4 regions of the Streptomyces sp. VTCC 41912 genome follow, and region 1 is predicted to be linked to each of the others. Evidence: riboswitches for the same ligand, from Rfam matches in the RefSeq annotation. Region 1 holds a riboswitch; each other region holds the start of a gene.
What was found. Region 1 has a riboswitch for cobalamin ahead of cobN (cobaltochelatase subunit CobN). Riboswitches for the same ligand answer to the same signal wherever they lie in the genome.
Positions count from the first base shown of each region.

Region 2: linked by a shared signal. The riboswitch ahead of ACJ6WD_RS25110 (HoxN/HupN/NixA family nickel/cobalt transporter) and the one ahead of cobN (cobaltochelatase subunit CobN) in region 1 are both predicted to bind cobalamin.
Region 3: linked by a shared signal. The riboswitch ahead of metE (5-methyltetrahydropteroyltriglutamate--homocysteine S-methyltransferase) and the one ahead of cobN (cobaltochelatase subunit CobN) in region 1 are both predicted to bind cobalamin.
Region 4: linked by a shared signal. The riboswitch ahead of ACJ6WD_RS31870 (CoA-acylating methylmalonate-semialdehyde dehydrogenase) and the one ahead of cobN (cobaltochelatase subunit CobN) in region 1 are both predicted to bind cobalamin.

Region 1 covers NZ_JBJMAB010000003.1:351,637-356,589, forward strand. The annotation lists gene ACJ6WD_RS06985 (precorrin-8X methylmutase) at 1-129, opposite strand, end outside; gene cobG (precorrin-3B synthase) at 126-1,634, opposite strand; cobalamin riboswitch at 1,720-1,872, shown strand; gene cobN (cobaltochelatase subunit CobN) at 1,905-4,953, shown strand, end outside.
Region 2 covers NZ_JBJMAB010000020.1:22,756-27,708, forward strand. The annotation lists gene ACJ6WD_RS25095 (nucleoside/nucleotide kinase family protein) at 1-283, shown strand, start outside; gene ACJ6WD_RS25100 (MarR family winged helix-turn-helix transcriptional regulator) at 435-1,223, shown strand; gene ACJ6WD_RS25105 (alpha/beta fold hydrolase) at 1,220-2,068, shown strand; cobalamin riboswitch at 2,138-2,352, shown strand; gene ACJ6WD_RS25110 (HoxN/HupN/NixA family nickel/cobalt transporter) at 2,383-3,582, shown strand; gene ACJ6WD_RS25115 (VOC family protein) at 3,707-4,207, opposite strand; gene ACJ6WD_RS25120 (DoxX family protein) at 4,314-4,865, opposite strand.
Region 3 covers NZ_JBJMAB010000010.1:132,614-137,566, reverse strand. The annotation lists gene aceB (malate synthase A) at 1-494, shown strand, start outside; gene ACJ6WD_RS17375 (3-hydroxybutyryl-CoA dehydrogenase) at 491-1,360, shown strand; cobalamin riboswitch at 1,566-1,759, shown strand; gene metE (5-methyltetrahydropteroyltriglutamate--homocysteine S-methyltransferase) at 1,943-4,261, shown strand; gene ACJ6WD_RS17365 (L-tyrosine/L-tryptophan isonitrile synthase family protein) at 4,417-4,953, opposite strand, start outside.
Region 4 covers NZ_JBJMAB010000033.1:35,050-40,002, forward strand. The annotation lists gene ACJ6WD_RS31860 (AMP-binding protein) at 1-228, opposite strand, end outside; gene ACJ6WD_RS31865 (acyl-CoA dehydrogenase family protein) at 419-1,564, shown strand; cobalamin riboswitch at 1,668-1,854, shown strand; gene ACJ6WD_RS31870 (CoA-acylating methylmalonate-semialdehyde dehydrogenase) at 2,055-3,554, shown strand; gene ACJ6WD_RS31875 (acyl-CoA dehydrogenase family protein) at 3,551-4,708, shown strand; gene ACJ6WD_RS31880 (enoyl-CoA hydratase/isomerase family protein) at 4,705-4,953, shown strand, end outside.

The sequences.
Region 1 (4,953 bases):
GTGGATCATCCGGACCGCGACCCGGCTGACGTCGGCGGGCAGTGCGGAGAGATCCGCCTCGGCGCGGATGGTGGCGAAGGACTGGCGGTAGATGGCCGCCCCGTCCTTTTCGTAGTCGAACGCGGTCACTGGGGCCTCGGGGTGGTGGGTTGAGGGGTGGAGGGGAGCGGGGCAGCCGGAGGGGCGGCGGATGCGCTCGGCGTTTCACGTGAAACGACGCCCGGCCGGGGCGTTTCACGTGAAACGGTGCCCGGCCCGGCTGTTTCACGTGAAACCGGCGGTCGGGCAAGGGACTTGGGAGACATCGCGGTGGTCCGATAGCCGTCGGGCGTCGCCAGCACGTCGACCCAGGCACCGTGCGGATGGCCGCACCGCCGCTCGCAGCCCGACCAGTGCACGGGCAGCCCGACGGGCGCACCCGAACCGTTCGCCGGAACCGTTTCGCCCCTGGCGAGCACGCCCGCCGCATCGCTCCGCACGTCGGTGAGGGACTTGGCGCAGCCCGGCAGGCCGGTGCAGGCGGTGACCCGGCGCCAGGGGGATGCCGGGTCGGTGATCAGGCCGGCGGCGGCGAACTCGCGCAGCCGCCGGTGCGCCGGTGCGGCGGCCAGGCCGGGGACGATGACACCGCGCCAGGGCGTGAGGCGCAGTTCGCCGTCGCCGTCCGCGGCGGCGGTCGCGGTCAGCAGCCGCCACTGGGCCGCGGCCAGCCGGCCGAGCGGTGCCAGGACCGCCAGCGCGCGGCGACCGTCGGGCCCCTCGACCGGGCCGGGGGCGGTGGCATCGGCATAGTGCGCGGCCGACCCTGGGACGGGGGCGGCCGGATGTTCCACGTGCTCCGCGGCGATGCCCGCGGCCCGCAGCGCACGCTGCACCTCCTGGGCGGTCAGCGGTCCTGCGGTGGGGAGCTCACGGACGCGCCAGGCGCCGCTGCCGCGCTCCGCGGCCGCGGCCAGGAAGACCTCGGCGGCCGTCAGGGCCGCCCGCGGGGCGTCGTCCGCCGCGATCCGCAGTGCCGCCCGGTCGTCGCCGACCCGGAGCAGCGCTCCCCACCCGGACGCGGCGCCCGGTGCGTACCCGGCGGCCGGCGGGTCCTGTCGACCGGATTCTGCGAGCAAGGTCACATCGCCGCCCAGGCCGGCCACGTCGCCCCGACCGTCGTCGAGGACGAACAGGAAGCGGCCCGAAAGTCCTGTCGCGGCATCGCTCGCACACAGCAGCGCGTCCAGGTTCCGGGCCCACAACCGCACGTCGGAGGGGGTGTGCCGGTCCAGTCCGGCCAGCGGCGAGGCCAGTACGTTGCGGATCCGCTCATGGCGTACGGACGGCAGCAGCCCGGCGTCGGCGAGGAGGTCGGCGAGGTGCCGGCCGCCGTCGTCGGGCAGGCCGCGCAGTTCGACGTTGCCGCGGGAGGTGAGCGAGAGGTGCCCGTCGCCGAGGCGTTCCGCTGCGTCCGCCAGGGCGGTGGCCTGGCGGACCGTCAAGTCCCCTGCGGGGAGCCGCACTCGGGCCAGGTTCCCGTCGGCGGCGGGGTGCAGCCGCAGCGCTCCCGGGCAGGCGTCGCCGCGGTCCCGAACGGGTGGTTCGGCCCGGTCGGGGCGTGGTGCGGGGGAGGGCGGCATGGCGGCGAGCATACCTACGTCGGTTTCGCCCGGAACCGTGGCGAGGGGGGCGTGGAGGGCGGCTCCGAAAGGCCCGCTCCCGCGGTGCGGCCGCAGCCCTTACTATGCAGGTCGGCGGGTCGGCTGACCCGCCGGACGCCAGCGACGGCGCCAAGGGAGGAAGCCCGGTGAGAATCCGGCGCGGTCCCGCCACTGTGAACCCGGCCACCGCCGGGTGAGCCAGGAACTCCCGCCGTCCATACGACCACCCGGGGCGTGGACACCCCGAGGAAGGGCTGCGCCGTGATCCTGCTGCTGTCGACGTCCGACACCGATCTGCTCAGCGCCCGGGCGGCCACGGGTCCCGTGCCGTACCGGCTCGCCAACCCCGCCCGCCTCGACGTCGCCGAACTCCCCGGACTCCTCGAGGGCACCGACCTCGTCGTCGTCCGGCTGCTCGGCGGCATCCGCGCCTGGCAGGACGGCCTGGACGTGCTGCTGGCCGCGGGCCAGCACCGCCCGGTCGTCGTGCTCACCGGCGAACAGGCCCCCGACGCCCAGCTCATGGAGGCGTCCACGGTCCCGGTCGGCATCGCGGCCGAGGCGCACGCCTACCTCGCGCACGGCGGTCCGGCCAACCTCTCCCAGCTGGCCTGCTTCCTCAGCGACACCGTTCTGCTCAGCGGCCACGGCTTCGAGCCGCCCGCGGCCGCCCCGTCCTGGGGCCCGCTGGAGCGTCCGGCGTCGGAGGCGACCGGCCCGACCGTGGCGGTGCTCTACTACCGCGCCCACCACATGAGCGGCAACACCCGCTTCATCCACGACCTGTGCGACCAGGTCGAGCGGGCCGGCGGTCGCCCGCTGCCGCTGTACGTCGCCTCGCTGCGGGCCCCCGAGCCGGAGCTGATCGAGGAGCTGCGCGCCGCCGACGTCATCGTCACCACCGTGCTGGCCGCGGGCGGCACCAAGCCCGCCGAAGCCTCCGCGGGCGGCGACGACGAGTCCTGGGACGCCGGCGCGCTGACCGCCCTGGACGTGCCGATCCTGCAGGCGCTCTGCCTGACCGGCGCGCGCGCCGCCTGGGAGGAGAACGACGAGGGCCTCTCCCCGCTCGACGCCGCCTCGCAGATCGCCGTGCCGGAGTTCGACGGGCGCCTGATCACCGTGCCGTTCTCGTTCAAGGAGATCGACGAGGACGGGCTGCCGGTGTACGTCGCCGACGCCGAGCGGGCCGCCCGGGTCGCCGGGATCGCCGTCCGGCACGCCCGGCTGCGCCACATCCCGGCCGCCGAGAAGCGGCTGGCGCTGGTGCTGTCGGCCTACCCCACCAAGCACTCCCGGATCGGCAACGCGGTCGGTCTGGACACCCCGGCGAGCGCCGTCGCGCTGCTGCGCCGGCTGAAGGCCGAGGGCTACGACTTCGGTACCGAGCCGGTGCCCGGCCTGGCGTCCGGCGACGGCGACGAGCTGATCTACGCCCTCATCGAGGCCGGTGGCCACGACCAGGAGTGGCTGACCGAGGAGCAGTTGGCCCGCAATCCGGTCCGCATCCCGGCCGCCGACTACCGCCGCTGGTACGGCACGCTGCCGCAGGAGCTGCGGGAGTCCGTGGAGGAGCACTGGGGCCCGCCGCCGGGCGAGATGTTCCTCGACCGCAGCCGCAACCCCGAGGGCGACATCGTGCTGGCCGCGCTGCGCCGCGGCAACCTGCTGATACTGATCCAGCCGCCGCGCGGCTTCGGCGAGAACCCGATCGCGATCTACCACGACCCCGATCTGCCGCCCTCGCACCACTACTTGGCGGCCTACCGCTGGATCGCCACCCCCACCGCCGACGGCGGGTTCGGCGCCGACGCCATGGTCCACCTCGGCAAGCACGGCAACCTGGAGTGGCTGCCCGGCAAGAACGCCGGCCTCTCCGCCGCCTGCGGTCCGGACGCGGCGCTCGGCGACCTGCCGCTCGTCTACCCGTTCCTGGTCAACGACCCGGGCGAGGGCACCCAGGCCAAGCGCCGGGTGCACGCCACGCTCGTCGACCACCTCGTGCCGCCGATGGCCCGCGCGGACTCCTACGGTGACATCGCCCGGCTTGAGCAACTGCTCGACGAGTACGCCGCGATCTCCTCGATGGACCCGGCCAAGCTGCCCGCGATCCGGGCGCAGATCTGGACCCTGATCCAGGCCGCCAAGCTCGACCACGACCTGGGCCTGGAGGCACGTCCGGACGACGACGGCTTCGACGACTTCCTGCTGCACGTCGACGGCTGGCTCTGCGAGGTGAAGGACGCGCAGATCCGCGACGGCCTGCACGTCCTGGGCGCCGCCCCGGTCGGCGAGGCCCGGGTCAACCTCGTGCTGGCGATCCTGCGCGCCCGGCAGATCTGGGGTGGCACCTCCGCGCTGCCCGGGCTGCGCGAGGCGCTCGGCCTGGACGAGTCGGCCGCGACCCGCACCGCCGCCGACGAAGCCGAGGCGGTCGCCCGCGGACTGGTCCAGGCCATGGAGGACGCGGAGTGGGACCCGGCCGCGGTGGCCCGGGTCGCCGAGGGGCACCCGACCGCGGTCGCGGACGTCCTCGACTTCGCGGCCCGGCAGGTCGTCCCGCGACTGGCCGGCACCACGGCCGAGGTCGACCACGCGGTGCACGCCCTGAACGGCGGGTTCGTTCCGGCCGGTCCGTCCGGCTCGCCGCTGCGCGGCCTGGTCAACGTCCTGCCGACCGGCCGCAACTTCTACTCCGTCGACCCCAAGGCCGTCCCGTCGCGGCTGGCCTGGGAGACCGGGCAGGCGCTCGCCGACTCGCTGCTGACCCGCTACCGCGAGGACAACGGTGACTGGCCGGAGTCGGTCGGCCTGTCCCTGTGGGGCACCAGCGCGATGCGCACGTCCGGCGACGATGTGGCGGAGGCGCTCGCGCTGCTGGGTGTCCGCCCCGTCTGGGACGACGCCTCGCGCCGGGTCACCGGTCTGGAGGCCGTCGAACTCGGCGAGCTGGGCCGCCCCCGGATCGACGTCACCCTGCGCATCAGCGGTTTCTTCCGGGACGCGTTCCCGCACGTCATCGGCCTGCTCGACGATGCGGTGCGGCTCGCCGCCGGCCTCGACGAGCCCGCCGACCGCAACTTCGTCCGGGCCCACGCCCAGGCGGACCTCGCCGCACACGGCGACGAACGCCGGGCCACCACCCGGATCTTCGGCTCCCGTCCCGGCACGTACGGCGCGGGCCTGCTCCAACTCATCGACTCCCGCGACTGGCGCACCGACGCCGACCTCGCCGAGGTCTACACCGTCTGGGGCGGCTACGCCTACGGGCGCGGGCTGGAGGGCCGTCCGGCCCGGGAGGAGATGGAGA
Region 2 (4,953 bases), on a different contig from region 1:
GCTCGTCATCACCGAGGGCAACTACCTCCTGCTGCACTCCGACCCCTGGGCACGGATCCGCGAACTGCTCGACGAGGCGTGGTACATCGAACTGGACGCCCAGGAGCGGGTGCACCGGCTGATCGACCGGCACGAGCGGTTCGGCCGCCTGCGGGTCGACGCCGAGGACTTCGTCCGCACCTCCGACGAGGCCAACGCCCGCCTGGTGGCGGCCACCCGCCCCCGCGCCGACCTCGTCGTCTCCTTCACCGACGACGAGGCGCCGCCCCCGCTGGACGACTGACCCCGCCCGACTCCGCCCCGCCACACGGCACTTCACCGACCGACGCCGGCGCCTCAACACCCCTTCCGAAATGACATCGCGGATGTCATCATGACAGCAAGGGTGTCATCGGGGTGAAGGGGAACGGGACATGAAGGGGGCTGAGGGGACCATGGGGCGAGACGCGAGGCGGGACACCACGGCGGCCGTAGCAGGAGCTGCTGAAGAAGCCGGAGAAGCCGGAGAGACCGAAAAGGCCGAAGCAGCCCAGGAAGTCGGAGAAGAAAGCGGGGATTCCGCAGGGGAAGCCGCACAGGGGGATGTAGGCGGGGGTGCGCACGGGGGTGCGCACGGGGCTGCGGAGACCGCCGAGGAGCTGCTGTACGACGTCATCCGGCGGCTGCGGCCGCTGCAACGGACGATCGTGCGCGCGGCGGAGCGCACGCTGGACGGCACCGGCCTGACCGCCGGCGAACGCACCCTCCTCGACGCGCTGCGCGCCCACGGGCCGCGCACCGTGCCGCAGTTGGCGCGCTCCCTCGACCTGGACCGCCAGCCGGTGCAGCGCTGGGTGAACCACGCGGCGGAGCTGGGCCTGGTCGTGACGACCGCCAACCCCGCGCACCGCCGCTCGTCGCTGATCCGGCTCACCGACGAGGGCACGGCGATGATGCGCGGGGTCCAGGAGGCCGAGGCGGGGAAACTCCGCCGCGGGCTCGCCGACCTGTCCGCCGGGGAGGTCCGCACGGCGCTGCGGGTGCTGGACCGGATCGGTGAGGAATTCCGGCACTTGGCGGACGGCTCGCGCGTTCCCCCGGAGGAAAGCGGCGATCCCGAAGAGCGGGACACCGCCGCCCCGGTCACCGCACAGGTCCCCATACCGTCTCGAACGGGTCACCGACCAGCGGTGCCCACCCGTCCGACCGACCGCCCCACGCGCACAGAACGGCCCGCAGAATGACCCACGACTTCCAGGCATGGTCCGAGATCGACAACGACACCGTGCCGGTCGACGACGGCGAGCTGTTCTACGAGTCGGCCGGCTCCGGCCCCGCGGTGGTGCTCCTGCACGACGGGATGCTCGACCAGCACATGTGGGACGAGCAGTTCGCCTGGTTGGTCAACTCCGGGCTGCGGGTGGTCCGCTACGACTTCCGCGGCCACGGCCTGTCCTCCACGGTGGCCGGCGACTGGGCCAACCACGACGACCTGGTGACCCTGCTGGACGCACTCGACATACCGAGCGCCGTCCTCGTCGGCCTCTCGCACGGCGCCCGGGTGGCACTGGACACCGCGCTCGCCCACCCCGACCGGGTCACGGCCCTCTTCCTCGCCTCCCCCGGCATCAGCGGTCGCGCCTTCACCGACCCCTTCCTGCTGGAGCACATCCGGGAGCAGGTCGCCGCGATCGACGCACCGGACGGCGTCGAGCGGTTCGTGGAGCACTTCCTGCGGATGTGGGTGGACGGGCCGCACCGCACGCCGTCCGTCGTGCACCCCGGCTTCCGGGAGCGGATGCGCGCCTCCGCGTCCGCCAATGTCGAGGTGCATGCCGACGGTGCGGGCGCCGGCATGCCCCTGGAGGTCGGCGCCTTCGACCGCCTGGGCGAGATCCGGGTGCCGACCACCGTCCTCGACGGCGACCTCGACTCCTCCGACATCTCGGCGAACGCCCACGCCATAGCGCTCGCGGTCCCCGGCGCCCGCCGGATACGCGTGCCCGCCGCAGGCCACATGGTCAACTTGGAGAACACCCCGCTCTTCGACCACGAACTGCACACGTTCCTCTCCGCCCTGGCCCTGTGATCCGAGCCGCCGGCACCCGGTGGCGGCCCGCACCGGCCACCGGGCGTGGCCGGTTCTCACCGGTGCCCGCTACAGTGACCGGGCCGTGGTGCTCGGGAAGACCGGTGCTGGACCTCGTGTCCGAAGCCGGCGCGGCCCTCGCCACTGTGATCGGGGAGTTTCCGCCCCTCTGCGTGCGCGCCCAGCGCGCGCACGGCGCCACTGACCGCAGCCTGCGGCCGGGAAGGCGGGGCGGACGCGGGCACCCGTAAGCCAGGAGACCGGCCACGGCATCTCACGAAATCATCCACGAGGTGCTGGAGCGTGATGGCCGGATGGCCCTGTCCACTGATACCCCGGACGATTCCCCTTCGTCCCGCAAGTCCCCCCTCCTCGGCATACCCGGCTCCCCCGGGTCGTTCCGCTGGCAACGTCGCGACACGGTCCGCACCGCGGGTCTGATGGCCGTGATCGCGGCACTGCACGTCGTCGCCTTCGGCGTGCTCTTCCTCCTGGTCGTGCCGGGCCACTACACCGTCGGCAGCCAGGTGTTCGGTGCCGGGCTCGGCATCACCGCCTACACCCTGGGCATGCGGCACGCCTTCGACGCCGACCACATCGCGGCGATCGACAACACCACCCGCAAGCTGATGGCCGACGGCAAGCGGCCCGTCTCGGTGGGCTTCTGGTTCGCCCTCGGCCACTCCAGCGTGGTGGTCGTGATGGCCGCGCTGGTGGCGGGCGGCGCCCAACTCGCCGGCACGCTGATGAGCGACGGCTCCCGCGCGCACCAGACGCTCGGCCTCGTCGGCACGACCGTCTCCGGCACCTTCCTGTACCTCATCGCGGCCCTCAACCTGGTCGCCCTGCTCGGCATCCTGAAGGTGTTCCGGGCGATGCGGGCCGGCACGTACGACGAGCGGGAGCTGGAAGCCCAGTTGGATTCCCGCGGCTTCATGAACCGCATCCTGGGGCGGCTCACCAAGTCCATCAGCCGCCCCGGCCAGATGTACCCGCTGGGCTTCCTCTTCGGGATCGGCTTCGACACCGCGACCGAGGTGACGCTGATGGTGATGGCGGGCAGCGGCGCCGCGGCGGGCCTGCCCTGGTACGCGATCCTCTGCCTGCCGCTGCTGTTCGCCGCCGGGATGAGCCTGTTCGACACCCTCGACGGCACGTTCATGAACTTCGCGTACCAGTGGGCGTTCGCCAACCCGGTGCGCAAGGTCTACTACAACCTCACCATCACCGGGCTGTCGATCGCGGTCGCGTTCCTCATCGGCACCATCGAGCTGGTGACCGTCCTGCACGACAAGCTCGGCCTCGACGACCCGCTGACCGGCGGGATCTCCTCGCTCGACCTGAACAACGTGGGCTTCGTCATCGTCGGCCTGTTCGTCGTGGTGTGGGCGGCGGCGCTGGCGTACTGGCGGCTGGGCGGCGTCGAGAAGCGCTGGGTCGCCCGCGCCGAGGACCCGCCGGCCACCGCGGACGCCCTCCCGGCGCCCCGCACGCAGGGGCCCGACGCCCCCTAGTCCCGGCCCCCGCACCCGCACCCGCACCCGCACCCGCGGAACGCCACGACCGCGTGGCGCGGCCGTCCCCACTGCCCGTGGGGAACGGTCGCGCCACGCGGTCGGTGCGCGTGCGGGCCGCGCCTCAGGTGGCCGAGCCGGCCGCCGCGCCGGTCAGCAGGTCCGGGCCCCAGCGCTCCAGCGCCGCCGCCAGGTCGAGCGGCCGCAGCCGGTCCGCCTCGTCCGCGCCCGGCCAGTCCGCCCGGGGCACCCGCCACATCACCTCGAACTCGTTGCCGTCCGGGTCCCGGGCGTAGAGCGACTTCGAGACCAGGTGGTCGGTGGCGCCGACCAGCGCGCCCCGCTCCCGCAGCCGCGCCGCGATCGCCGCGAGGTCACCGAGGGTCCCGACCTCCCAGGCCAGGTGGTAGAGCCCGATCCGGCCGTTTTCCGGCCCCGGGGCATCGGGGCCCACCGCGAACAGGCCCAGGTCGTGGTCGTTGTCCGAACCGGGCGCGCTCAGGAAGGCCGCCCGCCCCGGAATCTCCACGTCCACCGTGAACCCCAGCACCTCGGTGTAGAACGCCACCGACCGTGCCACCTCGCGGATGTACAACACCGCATGGTTCAGCCGCCGAACCGCCATCACGCCTCCACTCTTCCGTCACGCCGCACGTCGCTCCCCCGCCGTTCCCCCGTCGTTGCCCGCCGCCACGGCCCGGACCGCGCCCGTGCCCCGGCGGCCCCCGGCGTCACTTCCGGATCAGCAGCGTGGCCGCCGCGAGCACCACGCTCAGGACGAGCGCTCCCACCCCGTAGGCCAGCCGGTGCGCGCGCAGGCCCGGCAGGAAGCGGTCGACGGCGTAGCGGCCGGGCCCGGTCAGCGCCAGCGCGGCCGCGCCGGTGGCGAGCAGCAGTTCGTACTCCACGCCCTCGGGCGCGAAGAAGCCGCCGCCCCACTTCACCGCCAACGCGTTGATCATCGTGCCGACCACCGCCGCGCCGGCGAGCGGCGTCAGCAGGCCGAGCACCAGCCCGAGCCCGCCCAGCGTCTCGGTGAGCCCGGCGCACACGGCCATCGCCTTGCCCGCCGGGTAGCCGCTCGCCTCGAAGAACTTGCCGGTCCCGTCGAGCCCCGGACCGCCGAACCAGCCGAACAGCTTCTGGCTGCCGTGCGCCGCCATGGTCAGCCCGAGGACCAGCCGCAGCAGGAGCAGGCCGACGGCGTAGCCGTGCGGAGAGGGGGCGTTCCGCACCGCGCCGCCGAGCCGATCGAGACCGGACATGCTGTGGGGGGTTGTCATGACAAAAACTCATTCCTCTATGTCGCGTGCCGGAGCGACCGCACCGCGCGACGCATCCACTGCACCGCGCGACGGACCGGCCGATCGC
Region 3 (4,953 bases), on a different contig from region 1:
CCCATCCCGCCCTCGTCCCCGTGTGCCGCGCGGTCTTCGACGGCGTCCTGGGCGACCGCCCCCACCAACTCGACCGCACCCGCGACGACGTCGACGTGACCTCGGCCGACCTGCTGTCGGTGCGGCGGATCAGCGGACCGCCGACCGCGGACGGGGTGCGCACCAACATCTCCGTCTCCTTGCGGTACTACGCGGCCTGGCTGCGCGGGCAGGGCGCGGTCGCGCTCGACGGGCTGATGGAGGACGCGGCCACCGCGGAGATCGCCCGCGTGCAGATCTGGCAGTGGCTCCGACACCGGGTCATCGACCGTCGGACCGTGGAAAGGGTCCTCGACGAGGAGACCGCCGCGCTCGGGGCCGAGTACCCGTGGGCGCCCGTCGACGACATTCGCGCGCTCTTCGAGCGGAACACGCTGACCGGCGAGCTACCGATGTTCTTCACCCCGGATGCCTACACCCGCCACCTCGTGCGGCGGACGGAGGTCCGGGCGTGAGCGCGGCCGTCGAACGCGTCGGCGTCGTCGGCGGCGGGCAGATGGGTGCCGGGATCGCCGAGGTGTGTGCGCGCGCCGGGCTGGACACCGTGGTCTGCGAGGCGAACGCGACCGCTGCGCGCACCGCCCGGGACCGGATCAGTGCCTCACTCGACCGGGCAGTGCGGCGCGGAAAGCTGCAACAGGCGGCGGCACGGGACGCGCTCGCCCGGATGGTGTTCACCAGCAGTCTGGACGATCTGGCCGACCGGCAGCTCGTCATCGAGGCGGTGGTCGAGAACCCGGACGCCAAAACCGAGGTGTTCGCCGCCCTCGACAAGATCGTCGAGGATCCGGCAGCCGTCCTGGCCACCAACACCTCCTCCCTCCCGATCATGCGGCTCGGCATGTCGACCCTCCGCGCGGACCGGGTTGTCGGCCTGCACTTCTTCAATCCGGTCCCCGTGATGCCGCTGGTCGAGGTGGTGTCCTCGCTGCACACCTCGGCCGAGACCACCGCCGCGGTCGAGGACTTCGCCACCCGCACGCTCGGCAGGACGGTCATCCGTTCCCAGGACCGCGCCGGCTTCGTCGTCAACGCCCTGCTGATCCCCTACCTCCTCTCCGCCATCCGCATGGCGGAATCCGGCTTCGCCACCGCCGCCGACATCGACACCGGCATGGAACTGGGCTGCGCCCACCCGATGGGACCGCTCGAACTCGCCGACCTGATCGGCCTGGACACCGTCGCCTCGATCGCGGAGTCCCTGTACGCCGAGTTCCGCGAACCCCTCTACGCCCCGCCGCCGCTGCTCCGGCGCATGGTGGAGGCAGGGCTTCTCGGCCGTAAGACAGGCCGGGGGTTCCACCCTTACGAGCAGGACTGATGACCTGATGGGACACGGGCTGAGGGGCCCGCACCGCCACCGGGGATGAGGGTCTTCGGTGAGCGGATCAGGGGAGGGGCGGGAAGCGCGCGTACCGGCGCTTCCCGCCCCTTCGGTGTTCCGCCCCCAGGTGTCCTGATTCACTTTGCGATTCCTGGACGGCCCTCGTCACGGCGTGGCGACAGCCCGTAGGGTGGCGGGAGCAGCTGGTTCACCCCGTCCGCCAGGCGGGGTGTCGCAAGAGGGAACCCGGTGGGAATCCGGGACTGCCCCGCAGCGGTGAGTGGGAACGACCGCCGTCATACGCACTGGGTCCGAGGTACCGGACCCGGGAAGCGACGGCCAGTAGGTGTCCTCCGAGAAGGAGGGCGTGCCCACGAGTCCGAAGACCTGCCAACTGCCCGCGCGCGGACCACTCCGTGCGCGGACACCCCGGTGACCTCGAGGGCGGGTCGGCGTACACACCAGACGGAACGACCGTGCCTTCGCCGCGCGGGGTCGCTGCCGTCCGGTTCGTCATTCCCTTCGCGCTCTCGTCCCGTCACCGGGACCCCAGGGATTCATCTCGCGAAGGAGATCTCCGTGACCAGCAAGTCCGCAGCCGCGGCAGCACGGGCCACCGTGTACGGCTACCCCCGCCAGGGTCAGCACCGGGAACTCAAGAAGGCCATCGAGGGCTACTGGAAGGGCCGCGTCACCGCCGACGCCCTCCGAGGCACCGCCGCCGAACTCCGCCGGAGCAACTGGCAGCAGCTCGCCGACGCCGGCATCCACGAGGTGCCGACCGGCGACTTCTCGTACTACGACCACGTCCTGGACACCACCGTCATGGTCGGCGCGATCCCCGAGCGGCACCGCGACGCCGTTGCGGCACACGCCCTGAACGGCTACTTCGCCATGGCCCGCGGCACCCAGGAGGTCGCGCCGCTGGAGATGACCAAGTGGTTCGACACGAACTACCACTACCTGGTCCCCGAACTGGGTCCCGACACCCACTTCACCGCGAACTCCGCGAAGCAGGTTGCCGAGCTCAAGGAAGCCCTCGCCCTCGGCCTGGCCGCCCGCCCGGTCCTGGTCGGCCCGGTCACCTACCTCCTGCTCGCCAAGCCCGCCCCGGGCGTAGCGGCGGACTTCGAGCCGCTGACCCTGCTGGACCGGCTCCTGCCCGTGTACGCCGAGGTCCTGGCCGACCTGCGCGCGGCCGGCGCCGAGTGGGTGCAGCTCGACGAGCCCGCACTGGTCCAGGACCGCACCCCGGCCGAGCTCGACGCCGCCGAGCGTGCCTATCGTGACCTCGGTGCCCTCACCGACCGGCCCAAGCTGCTCGTCGCCTCCTACTTCGACCGCCTCGGCGACGCCCTTCCGGTGCTCGCCAAGGCACCGGTCGAGGGGCTCGCCCTCGACTTCACCGAGGCGGCGGCCGCCAACCTGGAGGCCCTGGCCGCCGTTGGCGGGCTGCCCGGCAAGCGCCTGGTCGCCGGGGTCGTCAACGGCCGCAACATCTGGATCAACGACCTGCCCCAGTCCCTGTCCACCCTGGGCACCCTCCTCGGGCTCGCCGACCGGGTCGACGTGGCCGCCTCGTGCTCCCTGCTCCACGTCCCCCTCGACGCGTCCGTCGAGCGGGACATCGAGCCGCAGATCCTGCGCTGGCTGGCCTTCGCCAAGCAGAAGTCCGCCGAGATCGTCGCCCTCGCCAAGGGCCTCGCCCAGGGCACCGACGCCATCACCGGCGAACTCGCGGCCAACCGCGCCGCCCTCGCCTCCCGCGCGGGCTCGCCGATCACCCACGACCCGGCCGTACGGGCCCGGATCGCCGCCGTCACCGACGCCGACGCCCGCCGCTCCCAGCCGTACACCGAACGGGCCGCCGCCCAACGCGCCCACCTCGGGCTGCCGCTGCTGCCCACGACGACCATCGGTTCCTTCCCGCAGACCGACGAACTGCGCGCCGCCCGCGCCGACCTGCGTGCCGGCCGCATCGACACCGCCGGCTACGAGGAGCGCATCAAGGCCGAGATCCAGGAGGTCATCTCCTTCCAGGAGACGACCGGGATCGACGTGCTGGTGCACGGCGAGCCCGAACGCAACGACATGGTCCAGTACTTCGCCGAGCAGCTCACCGGCTACCTCGCCACCCAGCGCGGCTGGGTCCAGTCCTACGGCACCCGCTACGTCCGCCCGCCGATCCTGGCCGGCGACATCTCCCGCCCCGAGCCGATGACCGTCCGCTGGACCACGTACGCCCAGTCGCTGACCCGACGTCCCGTCAAGGGCATGCTCACCGGGCCCGTCACCATGCTCGCCTGGTCCTTCGTCCGCGACGACCAACCCCTCGGCGACACCGCCCGGCAGGTCGCACTCGCCCTGCGCGACGAGGTCGACGATCTCGAAGCGGCCGGGAGCTCGGTCATCCAGGTCGACGAGCCCGCGCTGCGCGAGACCCTGCCGCTGCGGGCCACCGACCGGGAGGCGTACCTCGCCTGGGCCACCGAGGCGTTCCGCCTGTCGACGGCGGGCGTGCGGCCGGACACCCAGATCCACACCCACATGTGCTACGCCGAGTTCGGCGACATCGTCCAGGCCATCGACGACCTCGACGCCGACGTCATCAGCCTGGAAGCCGCCCGCTCGCACATGCAGGTGGCCCGCGAACTCGCCGCCCACGGCTATCCGCGCGAGGCGGGGCCGGGGGTCTACGACATCCACTCCCCGCGCGTGCCGAGCGCCGAGGAGGCCGCCGAACTGCTGCGCACCGGACTGAAGGCGATCCCCGCCGAGCGACTGTGGGTCAACCCCGACTGCGGCCTGAAGACCCGCGGCTGGGCCGAGACCCGCGCCTCGCTGGAGAACCTGGTCGCCGCGGCGCGCACCGTGCGGGGTGAGCTGCCCGCCTCCTGATCCCGACCCCGGTGGGCCGGGACGCTGGTGGCGTCCCGGCCCACCGAACAGCACCGCCATGACCGAGGCACACGAGGGGGTCCCATCCTGCTTCCACCGGCATGCGCCGCCACCACGTGGGCCCGATGCCGTGACGATCAGTCCCGCCGGTCCCGTCAGTCCAGCTCGAAGTGACTGGGACGGCCGTCGCACTCGATCAGGCGGCCCAACTCGGCGGCCTTCGCCCGGGTCATGAGGGTCCAGGTGCCGTCGGTGCGGCGAAGGGCTGTCGAGTGCCAGGGGGTGGTCCAGGCATCGGGCGCGTCCAGCAGGCGGATGCCGAACTTGCGGGCGCCGACGGGCTGGGGGTGGATGGACAGGCGTACGGAGCGGGGGTGGTGGTCGGCGATCAGGTCGCCCCAGGCGCGGCTGCGCTGGATGACGCCGTACGCGCGCTGCCGGCACTCGCGCTGGAGGGCGGAGCGGGTGCCCGCGTGGTCGGCGGTGTCCTCGACGAGGAAGCGGGTGATGCCACGGTAGAGGGCGAGGGTGTTGTCGTCGGTGCGGACCTCGGCGCGCAGGGCGTCCAGTGTGGGGGCGTAGCTCTTGTGGAGGTGGGCGCGCTTGGTGTCGTGCGGGAGGTCGCCGAACACGTCGCGCAGGTCGAACACGGAGAGTCCGGTCAGGCCCGCGTGGCCTATGAGGGCGCGGAG
Region 4 (4,953 bases), on a different contig from region 1:
GATCGCGTCGACGCGTGCTTGCAACTCCCCGTAGGACCACGCCCGGCCGTGCGCGTCGCGGATCGCGGGGCGGTCCGGTCCCAGCCGGGCGATGGTGCCGTCGAGGAGTTCCGCCCCGCAGTTCAACCGGTCCGGATAGCCCAGGTCGGTGAGGTGCGGCCACTGCTCGGGCGGGGGTAGGCGGTCGCGCGCGAAGGTGTCGGTGTGGGCCGAGGACCGTAGCTCCATGCGGGGTGCGCCCCCTTGGGCCGGGTGGCCGCCGCGCGGCCGGGGAGGGGTGGTGGTCGGGTGCGGGGACCGGGGAGGACTGCCGTACGGATCCTCGTCAGCGTAACGTCATCGTGACGGCAGTCAACAGACCGCGATATCCGGCCGCCGGGCCGTCGCCGTGCCCGGTCCGCTACCAGGGAGCCGCCTCGTGACCGCATTCGCACTGGGACCGGAGGAACAGCAATGGTGCGCCGAACTGCGCGCCCGGACCGCCGAACGGCTGCGCCCCCTCGCGGAGCAGGGGCGAGGGGGCCGGGTCAACCGGCCCCTGGTCGCCGCCCTCGGCGAACTGGGCCTGCTCGCCCGGCTCTTCCCCGACGGCGGCAGCCCCAGGGCGCTGGACCTGTGCCTGCTGCGCGAATCGCTGGCGCAGGAGTGCACGGAGGCGGAGACCGCGCTGGCGCTCCAAGGACTGGGCACCTGCCCGATCCTCCAGTCCGGGACGGACGCCCAACGGGCCCGCTGGCTGCCGGAGGTGACGGCCGGCCGGGCCGTCGCGGCCTTCGCGCTGAGCGAGCCGGGCGCGGGCTCGGACGCCGCGGCGCTCGCCCTGACGGCCGCGCCCGACGGGCCCGGCCGCTGGCGGCTCACCGGTGAGAAGTGCTGGATCTCCAACGCCCCCGAGGCCGACTTCGCCACCGTCTTCGCCCGCACCGGCGGTGCCGACGGCGCCCGCGGCATCACCGCCTTCCTCGTCCCGGCCGACCGCCCGGGGCTGGGCGGCGAACCGTTGGACATGCTCAGCCCGCACCCCATCGGCACCCTGGTCTTCGACGGCACGCCGGTGACCGACGCGGACGTGCTCGGTGACGTGGGCGGCGGGTTCGGGGTGGCGATGCGCACGCTGAACCTCTTCCGGCCGAGCGTGGGCGCCTTCGCGGTCGGCATGGCGCAGGCCGCGTTGGACGCCGCGCTGGCGCATGCCGGGACGCGCACCGCGTTCGGCGGGCCGCTCAGGGAACTCCAGTCCGTCGGCCACCGACTGGCCGAGATGGCCACCCGCGTCGAGGCCGCCCGCCTCCTGGTCTACGCGGCAGCGGCCGCCTACGACCGCGGCGCCCCGGACGTCGCCCGCCGCTCGGCCATGGCCAAGCTCCTGGCCACCGAGACCGCACAGGAGGTCGTCGACGCCGCCGTCCAGATCCACGGCGCCCGCGCGCTGCGCCGCGGCCACCTGTTGGAACACCTCTACCGCGAGGTCCGCGCACCCCGCATCTACGAGGGTGCCACGGAGGTCCAACGCTCCCTCATCGCGAAGGAGTTGTACCGCGACGCCGGTCGCCAGCCGGTCTGAGGTGCCGCTGCGCACGAGACCGTGCCGGCCTCGCGGTGGGCCGATTCCCGGTGCGTCGGGTGTCGCCGAGGGCCGTCGAGGGTGGACTTACTAGGACGTCCAACTATATCGTCGTGACCAAGGCCCGCGGTGCAGGGAAGCCGGTGCGATTCCGGCGCGGTCCCGCCACTGTGACCGGGGAATGCGCTCCCCGAACGAGACCGGCCACTGACGGAGCAGTCCGTCGGGAAGGCCGGGGAGCGCGTGCTGATCCGGGAGTCAGGATACCGGCCGCGGGATGTTCCGTGTTGTCCACGAGGATGGAGCAGACACGCATGGCACCGGCATGCACCCGCGCCCCCGACCGGCGGATCCGACGGGTGCCGCGCACCGACCTCTGACGGTCACCCGGCCCCTGCGCATCCCGCGCCGCCCGCACGCGCCGCTGTTCGGCGACCGTGCCGGGCCGGCGCGCCATCCCCGGATCTCACCTGACGGAGAGCAGGCATCCATGGTCCGTGAACTGGCACATCTCATCGGCGGCAAGCAGACCCCGGGCGCCTCGGGGACCTACGGCGACGTGCACGACCCCAACACCGGCGCCGTCCAGGCCCGGGTGCCGCTCGCCGGCCGCGCCGAGACCGAGGCGGCGATCACCGACGCCGCCGGGGCCCAGCACGCGTGGGGCGAGTGGAACCCGCAGCGCCGCGCCCGGGTGCTGCTGAAGTTCCTCCAACTCATCGACGGGGAGCGGGAGTCGCTGGCCCGGCTGCTGTCGTCCGAGCACGGCAAGACCGTCGCCGACGCCCACGGCGACCTCCAGCGCGGCCTGGACGTGGTGGAGTTCGCCGCCGGTATCCCCCATCTGCTCAAGGGCGAGTTCACCGACAACGCCGGCAGCGGCATCGACGTGCACTCCCTGCGCAGCCCCATCGGCGTCACCGCCGGCATCACCCCGTTCAACTTCCCCGCGATGATCCCGCTGTGGCAGGCAGCCCCCGCCCTGGCCTGCGGCAACTCCTTCATCCTCAAGCCCTCCGAACGCGCTCCCTCGGTGCCGCTGCGGCTCGCCGAACTGTTCCTGGAGGCGGGGCTGCCACCGGGCGTCCTCAACGTCGTCAACGGCGGCAAGGAAGCGGTCGACACCCTGCTCACCGACCCCAGGGTCGGGGCCCTGGGCTTCGTCGGTTCGACCCCGATCGCGGCGCACCTGTACGCCACCGCCGCCGCGCACGGCAAGCGGGCCCAGTGCTTCGGCGGCGCCAAGAACCACCTGGTCGTGATGCCGGACGCCGACCTGGACCAGGCCGTCGACGCGCTGATCGGCGCGGGCTACGGCTCGGCGGGGGAGCGCTGCATGGCGATCTCCGTGGCCGTCCCCGTCGGCGAGGCCACCGCCGACGCCCTGGTGGAGCGGCTCAAGGAACGCGTCGGGCGGCTGCGCGTCGGCCGCAGCGACGACCCCGAGGCCGACTTCGGCCCGCTCGTCAGCCGCGAGGCCCTGGACCGGGTGCGCCGCTACGTCGACATCGGCGTCAACGAGGGCGCCGAACTGGTCGTGGACGGACGCGGGTTCACCCTCCCCGGACACGAGGACGGCTTCTTCGCGGGCCCCTCGCTCTTCGACCGCGTCGCCCCGCAGATGCGCGTCTACCGGGAGGAGATCTTCGGGCCCGTCCTGTGCGTCGTGCGGGCCGCGGACTACGAGGAGGCGCTGCGGCTGCCCAGCGAGCACCCGTACGGCAACGGCGTGGCGATCTTCACGCGGGACGGGGACACCGCCCGCGACTTCACCCGCCGGGTGAACACCGGCATGATCGGCGTCAACGTGCCCATTCCGGTGCCGGTGGCCTACCACACCTTCGGCGGCTGGAAGCGTTCGGGCTACGGCGACCTGGGCCAGCACGGGCCGGACGCGATCCGCTTCCACACCCGCACCAAGACCGTCACCTCGCGCTGGCCCTCCGGGACCAAGGAGGGCGCGAGCTTCACCCTCCCGACGATGGGATGAGCGCCGTGCCCACCACCCTGCTCACGGAGGACCAACTCGCCCTCGTCGAAGCCACGTTGGACTTCACCCAGGACCACCTCGCCCCGCACGCCGTCGCCTGGGACCAGGCCAAGCACTTCCCCCTCGACGTGCTGCGCAAGGCCGCGGGCCTGGGCCTGGGCGGCCTCTACGTGCGCGAGGAACACGGCGGCAGCGGACTGAGCCGCACCGACGGGGTGCTGATCGTCGAGACCCTGGCGTCCGGCTGCCCGTCCATCGCCGGGTTCGTCTCGATCCACAACATGGTCGCCTGGCTGATCGACCACTACGGCGACGCCGCGCAACGCGAACGCTGGCTGCCGCGCCTGTGCGCCATGGAGGACCTGGGCAGCTACTGCCTGACCGAACCGGGCGCCGGCTCGGACGCCGCCGCCCTGCGCACCCGCGCGGTGCGCGACGGCGACCACTACGTCCTCACCGGCGTCAAGCAGTTCATCTCGGGCGCCGGCGCCTCCCAGACGTACCTCGTCATGGCCCGCACCGGCGACGACGGCGCGCGCGGCGTCTCCGCCTTCCTCGTCGACAAGGACGATGCCGGCCTGTCGTTCGGCCCCAACGAGAAGAAGATGGGCTGGAACGCCCAGCCGACCCGACAGGTCGTCCTCGACCGGGTGCGGCTGCCCGCCGACCGGCTGCTCGGCCACGAGGGCGAGGGCTTCCGCATCGCCATGAGCGGGTTGAACGGCGGCCGGCTCGGCATCGCCGCCTGCTCCCTCGGCGGCGCCCGCGCCGCACTGGACCGCAGCCTGGTCCACCTCGCCGACCGCGAGGCGTTCGGCGGGCGCCTGCTGGACGCGCAGGCACTGCAGTTCCGGCTCGCCGACATGGCGACCGAACTCACCGCCGCCCGCGCCCTGGTCCACCAGGCCGCCCACGCCCTGGACCGCGGCGACCCGCAGGCGCCGCAACTCTGCGCGATGGCCAAGCGGTTCGCCACCGACACCGGCTACGCGGTCGCCGACCGGGCCCTGCAACTGCACGGCGGCTACGGCTACCTCAGCGACTACGGCATCGAAAAGATCGTCCGAGACCTGCGGGTCCACCAGATCCTGGAAGGAACCAACGAGATCATGCGCGTCATCGTCGCCCGCGGCCTGACGGAGGCACTGCGGTGACCGGCTCCGACGACCCCGTCCTCCTGACCGGAGAGGGCCGCACCGCCCGCATCACCCTCAACCGGCCCCGCGCCGTCAACGCCCTGACCCACCCCATGGTCGACCGCATCGACGCCGCGCTGACCGCCTGCGAGACGGACCCCGCGGTGGCGGCCGTGGTCCTCACCGGCGCCGGGGAGCGCGGCCTGTGCGCCGGCGGCGACATCCGCGCCATCTACGAGGACGCCCGCGCGCGGGGCACCGCC